One region of the Xanthobacter luteus genome, then DNA from elsewhere that is predicted to be linked to it. Evidence: riboswitches for the same ligand, from Rfam matches in the RefSeq annotation. Region 1 holds a riboswitch; each other region holds the start of a gene.
The links. A riboswitch is a leader RNA that binds a small molecule or an ion and turns the genes downstream of it on or off. The one in region 1 is predicted to bind cobalamin.

Region 1 (2,192 bases):
CACCCGGAAGGTGCGGGTCACCGGGTCCGCCTGGGGCGCCACCTCGCGCACCCGGCCGGTGGCCTTGGCACCGGCGTCGCCGGCGAGCGTTACCTCCACCAGCGGGTCGGCGGGCAGCGAGGAGAGCAATGCCGCCGGCACGTCGAACACCGCGTCGCGCCCGTCCTGGCGCGCCACCTCCACCACGCTCTGGCCGGCCTGCACCACCTCGCCCGGCTCGGCCCGGCGCTGGGTGACGACGCCGGCCGAATCGGCCTTCAGCTCGGTGAAGCCGAGCCGGTCCCGCGCCATCTGCAGCCGCGCCTCGGTGTCCTCCACCTGGGAGCGGGCGTTGAGATAGGCCTGCTCGGCCTGTTCGTACTGCGCCCTCGGCGTGAAGCCGCGGGCCAGGAGCTGGCGCTGGCGCTCATACTGGTTGCGGGTCTGGGACAAATTGGCCTGCGCGGCCGAGAGCGCCGCCTGCGCCGAGCGCAGCGCGTTCTGCTCGTCCTGGGGATCGAGGCGGGCCAGCACCTGGCCGGGGGCCACCCGGTCGCCCACGTTCACCAGCCGCTCGATCACGCGCCCGCCGATGCGGAAGCCGTAGGAGGCCTCGTTCTGCGCCTCCACCTGGCCGGTGAGCGTCACCGCGTCGCCGGCGGCGCGGCTCGCGGCGAGCGCGGTGCGCACCGGGCGCGGCTCCGGCGCCGCCGCCTTCGGCTCCTCGCCGCAGCCGGCGAGCAGGAGCGCGCCAACGAGCAAAGCGGGCGCTGGAAGACGCCTCAAGAAGCTGGCGACTGCGTGCGGCGTGCGGGACATGACGTCGGCCAAGGGAACATCCTTTTCGCAGTGCGACCCGGCTTCGCTATAGCGGAGCCTGCGATGTGTCGCCAGTAAGTCGAGCACACCATGGCCACGCACGACGATTTGTGCCCGTCGAGGCATGAATACGACTACCGCGTTGCATGAATGTCATTCACGGGGAATTCGCCATTCCAGCGCCACATTCCGTTGACCTGCGGCTTGCTTGCGGTCTAGTCTTACCGCGACGGTTCCCCTCGGGGATCAAAAGGGAACGCGGTGCTCCGCTCCGCCCGGCGACGGGCAGGTGGAAATGCCGTGGCTGCCCCCGCAACTGTAAGCGGCGAGTCCTTCGTCTCAAATGCCACTGGGCCGTTCAGCCTGGGAAGGCGGCGACAGGACAGCGACCCGTGAGCCAGGAGACCTGCCGTCAGCCGTGGTCACGCGCGAGCACGTCGGGCGGGGTGTCCTGATGGTGGCGGAATCCGTTCGGCCGGTGCGCCGGCGGGCGCCTCGTTCGCGGTGACGGACCACCCGTGCCGAGGCCGTCATGCCGTCCCTTTTTCCTCCCAGCCCTCGCGGCGCCGCGCGCGCCGCCCGCTTCCTCGTGTCCACCGCCCTTCTCGTCGTCCCCGGCGCCGCCTTCGCCCAGTCGCCGGCCGCTGCCGGCGCTCCGGCCATCGACCTGCCCGACGTGGTGGTGACCAGCCCCACCGGCATCCCGACCCCCGAGGACGAGGTCGCCTCCTCGGTGAGCGTGGTCACCGCGCAGGAGATCGAGCGCAAGCAGTTGCGTACCCTGCCGGAGGTGCTGGAGAGCCTTCCCGGCCTCAATGTCGTGCAGACCGGCGGGCCGGGCGGGCAGACCTCGGTGTTCATCCGCGGCACCAATTCCAACCATGTGAAGGTGCTGATCGACGGCATCGACGCCGGCGATCCCTCGACCCCCAACGGCGCCTTCGACTTCGGGCAGATGCTCGCCACCGACCTCGCCCGGGTGGAGGTGCTGCGCGGTCCGCAGAGCGGCCTCTACGGCTCGGACGCCATCGGCGGGGTGATCTCGGTCACCACCAAGAAGGGCGAGGGGCCGGCCAAGGCGTTCGGCTATGCCGAGCTCGGCGCGTTCGGCACCTTCAACCAGGCGGTGGCGCTCAGCGGCTCCACCGACAAGCTGTCCTACTCCTTCAACGTCACCCATTTCTCGTCCCCCGACACGCCGGTGACGCCGGCCGACATCGTGCCGGCGGGCTATCCGCGCAATCCCAACGCCTACGACAATTGGACCTATTCGACCCGCCTCGACTACGCGGTGAGCGACACCTTCGCGGTCAATTTCGTCGCCCGCTACATCGACAGCCAGCTCTCCTTCACGCCGGACATCTACCCGCCGCCCACCTATTCCGGCATTCCCG
Region 2 (2,192 bases), on a different contig from region 1:
AACGCCTGCACCAGCGGCTTGGGCAGCGCGAGGCCCGATGTCTCGATCAGGATGTGGTCGGGCGCGCGGGCGAGGATCTTGTCGAGCGCCGGCACGAAGTCGTCCGCTACGGTGCAGCACAGGCAGCCATTGGCGAGCTCGACGATGTCCTCGTCGGCGCAGGTGGCGACGCCGCAGCCCCTGAGGATCTCCCCGTCGATGCCCACGTCGCCGAACTCGTTGACGATCACCGCGAGGCGCTTGCCGCCGGCATTTTCCAGCATATGGCGGATGAGGGTGGTCTTTCCCGCGCCGAGGAAGCCGGTGACGATGGTGCAGGGCACGCGGGCGAGCGAAGCGGAAGCGGAGGGGGCGGGCGCGGTCATGAGGGGTCCTTGGCTGGGAACAATGGGGGCAGGCGCGCGACCATGCCGCGCTTCAGCCGCTCGGGCCGGCCGCGCCAGGGCATGAGGCCGTCGCCGGCGGCGGCGAGCAGGCGCGCGCCGGCGAGCAGGTCCGGGGCGCTGTGAACGTCGAGGTCGCCGAACACGTAGGTCCAGCCGTCGGCCCGCGCGATGGCGGCGGAGAGCGCGCGCTTGCAATTGGCGAGGCAACGCACGGGGGAAATCTCGATGCCGAGGGCGTCGGGGCCGGCGCCGGCGGCGCGCGCCGCCGCGAGCAGGGCGGCGCCTTCGGCCGGCCGGCCGTCCGCCCCGGCGCCGCAGGTGACGCAGACCAACAGCGTCACCGGCGCCGCGGCCGCCTGCGCGCGCGCCTCGGCGGCGGGCGGATCGGCGGCGGGCGGATCGGCAGGGGGAGAAGACGGTGCGGCGCGCTCCACCGGGCATCGGTCCATGGGTGCGGGGCCGCCCGCCTGCGGGCGTGGAGGGACGCAAGACCGAGGCACCCCGCCCGGCGCGGACCTTGTCGAGGGCAGGTCTCCTGGCTCGCGGATCTCAGCGCCTCCGCCGCCTTCCCGGAGCGCATGCGCCCAGTGGCCTTTGACGGAAGCTCACCGCTTACAGTTGCGGGGGCAGCCGCGGATTCGGCGCCCGTCCTTCGACACGGCGCCCCACCGCATTCCCTTTTGCGCCCGGCGCGTACCCTCGCGCGCGGGACCATCGACCGGGTCACTTAAGGGCCGGCCGGGGCGGGTTGTCAAATGGCGCGCGGGGCGTGGGCCGCTCGCGGCCCGAGGCGAGTCGCCCTCGGCGGGAATGATCGCCTTCGGCGGATTTCTTGCGCTGGGCCCCGGCGCTCCCGGCGCTGACGCTCCGGTCGGCCGGGGCACGCGGGCGCTGCCGGTTCCTACCTGCTCATCGCGCAGGCCCTTCCTCGCCGCGCACACCCCTCCCCCCTTGTGGGGAGAGGGCCGGGGTGAGCGGGTGGGGGTCGCCCGACGGGGAGGGGATTGGGCGGGTTGGATGTTGGCAGAGGGGCGAGAGACGCCGCCGGTGGCCATCAGGAGGGCGTCGAGCGGACGGGAACGGCACAGCTGACTTTCCGAGAGGGTCCTGCACCCCCACCCCTGCTCCTCCCCTTTAGGGGGAGGGGTTCTCAAAGGCGAGAGTTCCGCAAAGGGGAGGCGCTGGCGCGGAGAACTGACGCGACCCCCCGCCTCAGCCCCTCTGCCCGAGCCGCTGCGTCACGAGCGCCATGGCGGCGTCGAACGCCGCCTCGATGCCGAGGGCGCTGGTGTCGAGCAGAGCGGCATCGTCCGCCTTCACCAAGGGCGCGGCGGAGCGCAGCGAATCGCGCTCGTCGCGCTTCTCGATGTCGGCCAGCACGTCGGCGAACGTCACCGCGGCGCCGCGGCCGGCGAGTTCCTTGAAGCGCCGCTCGGCGCGCACCTGCGGCGCGGCGGTGACGAACAGCTTCACGTCGGCATCCGGGCAGATGACGGTGCCAATGTCGCGCCCGTCCAGCACCGCGCCCCGTTCCTGGGCGGCGAAGCGGCGCTGCAGGTCGAGCAGCGCCGCGCGCACTCCCGGCCGCGCCGCCACCACCGAAGCGGCCTCGCCCATGGCGGCCGAGCGCAGCGCCTCGGGATCGATCGCCGCCACGTCGAGGCGCGCCGCCGCCGCTTCCGAGGCGGCGACGTCGTCGAGCAGGCCGAGGGCGAGGCAGCGGGCCGCCACCGCCCGGTAGAGCAGTCCGGTATCCAGGTGTGGGAGAGCGTAATGCGCGGCGATGCGCCGGGCGAGCGTGCCCTT
Region 3 (2,192 bases), on a different contig from region 1:
GATCGGGGATGAGATCGCTCATGGGGCGCCTCCCGGCGTCTTGAGGTCGAGCGGCAGGCCGGCCACCACCAGCGTCACCCGGCCGGCGATGCCGGCGATGCGCTGGTTGAGCCGCCCGGCGGCGTCGCGGAAGCGGCGCGCGAGCGCGTTGTCCGGCACGATGCCGAAGCCCACCTCGTTGGCGACGCAGACCGTCAGCCCGGCCCGCCCGGCGAGGGCGGCAAGCAGCCGGTCCGCCTGCGCCTCAAGGTCGTGGTCCGCCAGCAGATGATTGGTGAGCCAGAGCGTGAGGCAGTCCACCAGCGCCGGCCGGCCCGGCGGCAGGCCGGCGAGCGCGCCGGCAAGCTCCAGCGGCGCGTCGACGGTCTGCCACCCCGCGTCCCGGCGGTCGCGATGGAGCGCGATGCGCGCCGCCATCTCGCCGTCGCGCGCCTGGGCGGTGGCGACATAGGTCCAGGGACCCGGTTCGGCCTCCACCAGCGCCTCGGCGAACCGGCTCTTGCCGGAGCGCGCCCCGCCGAGGACCAGGACGAGGCCGCCGGCGGCCGCGGCCGCCGGCGCGTCTTGGCGCAAGCCCGAGGGGGCGGCCACGTCAGCCCGGGATGATCTGTCCGGCGAGCGCGGCGATGCCGACGCCGGCCACGGCGGCACCGGCGAGGCGCGCATTGAGCGACACCGGCGCCTGCTTCACCGAACGGGTGGCGTAGGCGACGCCGACGGCGATCACGCTCTGAATGATCACCAGGCCGGCCAGATAGGCGAGGAGCGGGGTCTGCTCGGCACCGAAGATCGATTCGCCGTAGGCATAGCCGTGGAACAGGCCGGCGATGGCGAACAGAGCGGCCCAGGCGCCGACGGGCACGGCGGCGGCGCGCGCCAGCAGCACGCCCAGAAGCAGCACCGAGGCCGCCACCACCAGTTCGGAGCCCGGCACCGACACGCCCATCACATGGATGGCGACGCCCAGCGCCGAGGCGGCGACGAACAGCACCGGCAGCGCGAGGTTCAGCCCGAACGCGCCCACCACCACGCCGATGCCGACGATGAAGGCGAGGTGATCAATCCCGATCACCGGATGGCCGAGGCCGGAGAGCAGGCCCTGCATGACATTGGACGGCATCTCGCCACCCATCATGTGGTGGGCGTGGGCCGGCGCCGCGGCGAGCAGCGCGAGGCCTGTGGACGCAACGGCGGAAACGGTACGGCGCTTCGACATTTGACCTCCTTGGCCCTCCCACCGAGGGCGCCTTGGACGAGCCCGCGCGCGGGCGATTTGAGGTGGCGGCAGGTCTCCTGGCTCGCGGATCGCCGCCCGCCCCGCGCCTTCCCGGATCGCTCCAGTGGCTCTTGCGGGGGGACTATCCGCCGACAGTTGCGGGGGCAGCTGCGGCATTGGGCTCGACGCCCGCACCGCATTCCCTCTCTCGGCCCGCCGCGAAGCGGGCACCGACACCGCCGCGACTATAGGGACCGCAGCAGGGGCGCGGCAACCGGAGGGTTCGGAAATCGCGCGCGATTTTTGTGCGCCGCCGCACGCGCGGCCGGCCCGTGCCGGCTATAGTCACCGGCCAGAGGCATTCCCGGAGGACGCGATGCCGGCCCCCCTCACCCGCCATTGGCTCGCCCGCCTGGTGGCCTTCGACACCACGAGCCGCAACCCGAACCTGGCGCTGGTGGCCGACGTGGAGGCGTTCCTCGCGGCCAACGGCGTCGCGTTCGTGCGGGTGGAGGATCAGGCCCAGGGCAAAGCGAGCCTGATCGCCACGCTCGGCCCGCGGCAGGAGGCGGGCATCATCCTCTCCGGCCACACCGACACCGTGCCCGTGGACGGCCAGGACTGGACCTCCGACCCGTTCGTCCTCGCCGCGCGCGACGGCCGGCTCTATGGCCGCGGCGCCTGCGACATGAAGGGCTTCCTCGCGGTCTGCCTCGGCCTGCTGCCGGAGATGGCGGCCCGGCCGCTCAAGAAGCCGATCCACCTCGCCTTCTCCTATGACGAGGAGCTCGGCTGCCTCGGCGTGCGCCCGCTCATCGCCCGGTTCCTGGCCGAGGGGCTGAAGGCCGAGGGCTGCATCGTCGGCGAGCCGACTTCGATGGCGGTGGTGACCGCCCACAAGGCCAAGCGCTCCCTGCGTACCATCGTGCGCGGGCGCTCGGGCCATTCCTCCCGCGCGCCGGAGCTGGCGAACGCG

Region 2: linked by a shared signal. The riboswitch ahead of ABLE88_RS23035 (DUF1636 family protein) and the one ahead of ABLE88_RS09250 (TonB-dependent receptor plug domain-containing protein) in region 1 are both predicted to bind cobalamin.
Region 3: linked by a shared signal. The riboswitch ahead of ABLE88_RS19690 (HupE/UreJ family protein) and the one ahead of ABLE88_RS09250 (TonB-dependent receptor plug domain-containing protein) in region 1 are both predicted to bind cobalamin.

What each region holds. Positions count from the first base shown of each region.
Region 1 is NZ_JBDZDO010000002.1:131,544-133,735, reverse strand. Features, by position in the region: gene ABLE88_RS09255 (efflux RND transporter periplasmic adaptor subunit) at 1-810, opposite strand, end outside; cobalamin riboswitch at 1,013-1,226, shown strand; gene ABLE88_RS09250 (TonB-dependent receptor plug domain-containing protein) at 1,331-2,192, shown strand, end outside.
Region 2 is NZ_JBDZDO010000009.1:197,290-199,481, reverse strand. Features, by position in the region: gene cobW (cobalamin biosynthesis protein CobW) at 1-365, opposite strand, end outside; gene ABLE88_RS23035 (DUF1636 family protein) at 362-835, opposite strand; cobalamin riboswitch at 895-1,117, opposite strand; gene ABLE88_RS23030 ((d)CMP kinase) at 1,599-2,192, opposite strand, start outside.
Region 3 is NZ_JBDZDO010000007.1:57,447-59,638, forward strand. Features, by position in the region: gene cobO (cob(I)yrinic acid a,c-diamide adenosyltransferase) at 1-22, opposite strand, end outside; gene cobU (bifunctional adenosylcobinamide kinase/adenosylcobinamide-phosphate guanylyltransferase) at 19-591, opposite strand; gene ABLE88_RS19690 (HupE/UreJ family protein) at 593-1,216, opposite strand; cobalamin riboswitch at 1,267-1,466, opposite strand; gene argE (acetylornithine deacetylase) at 1,593-2,192, shown strand, end outside.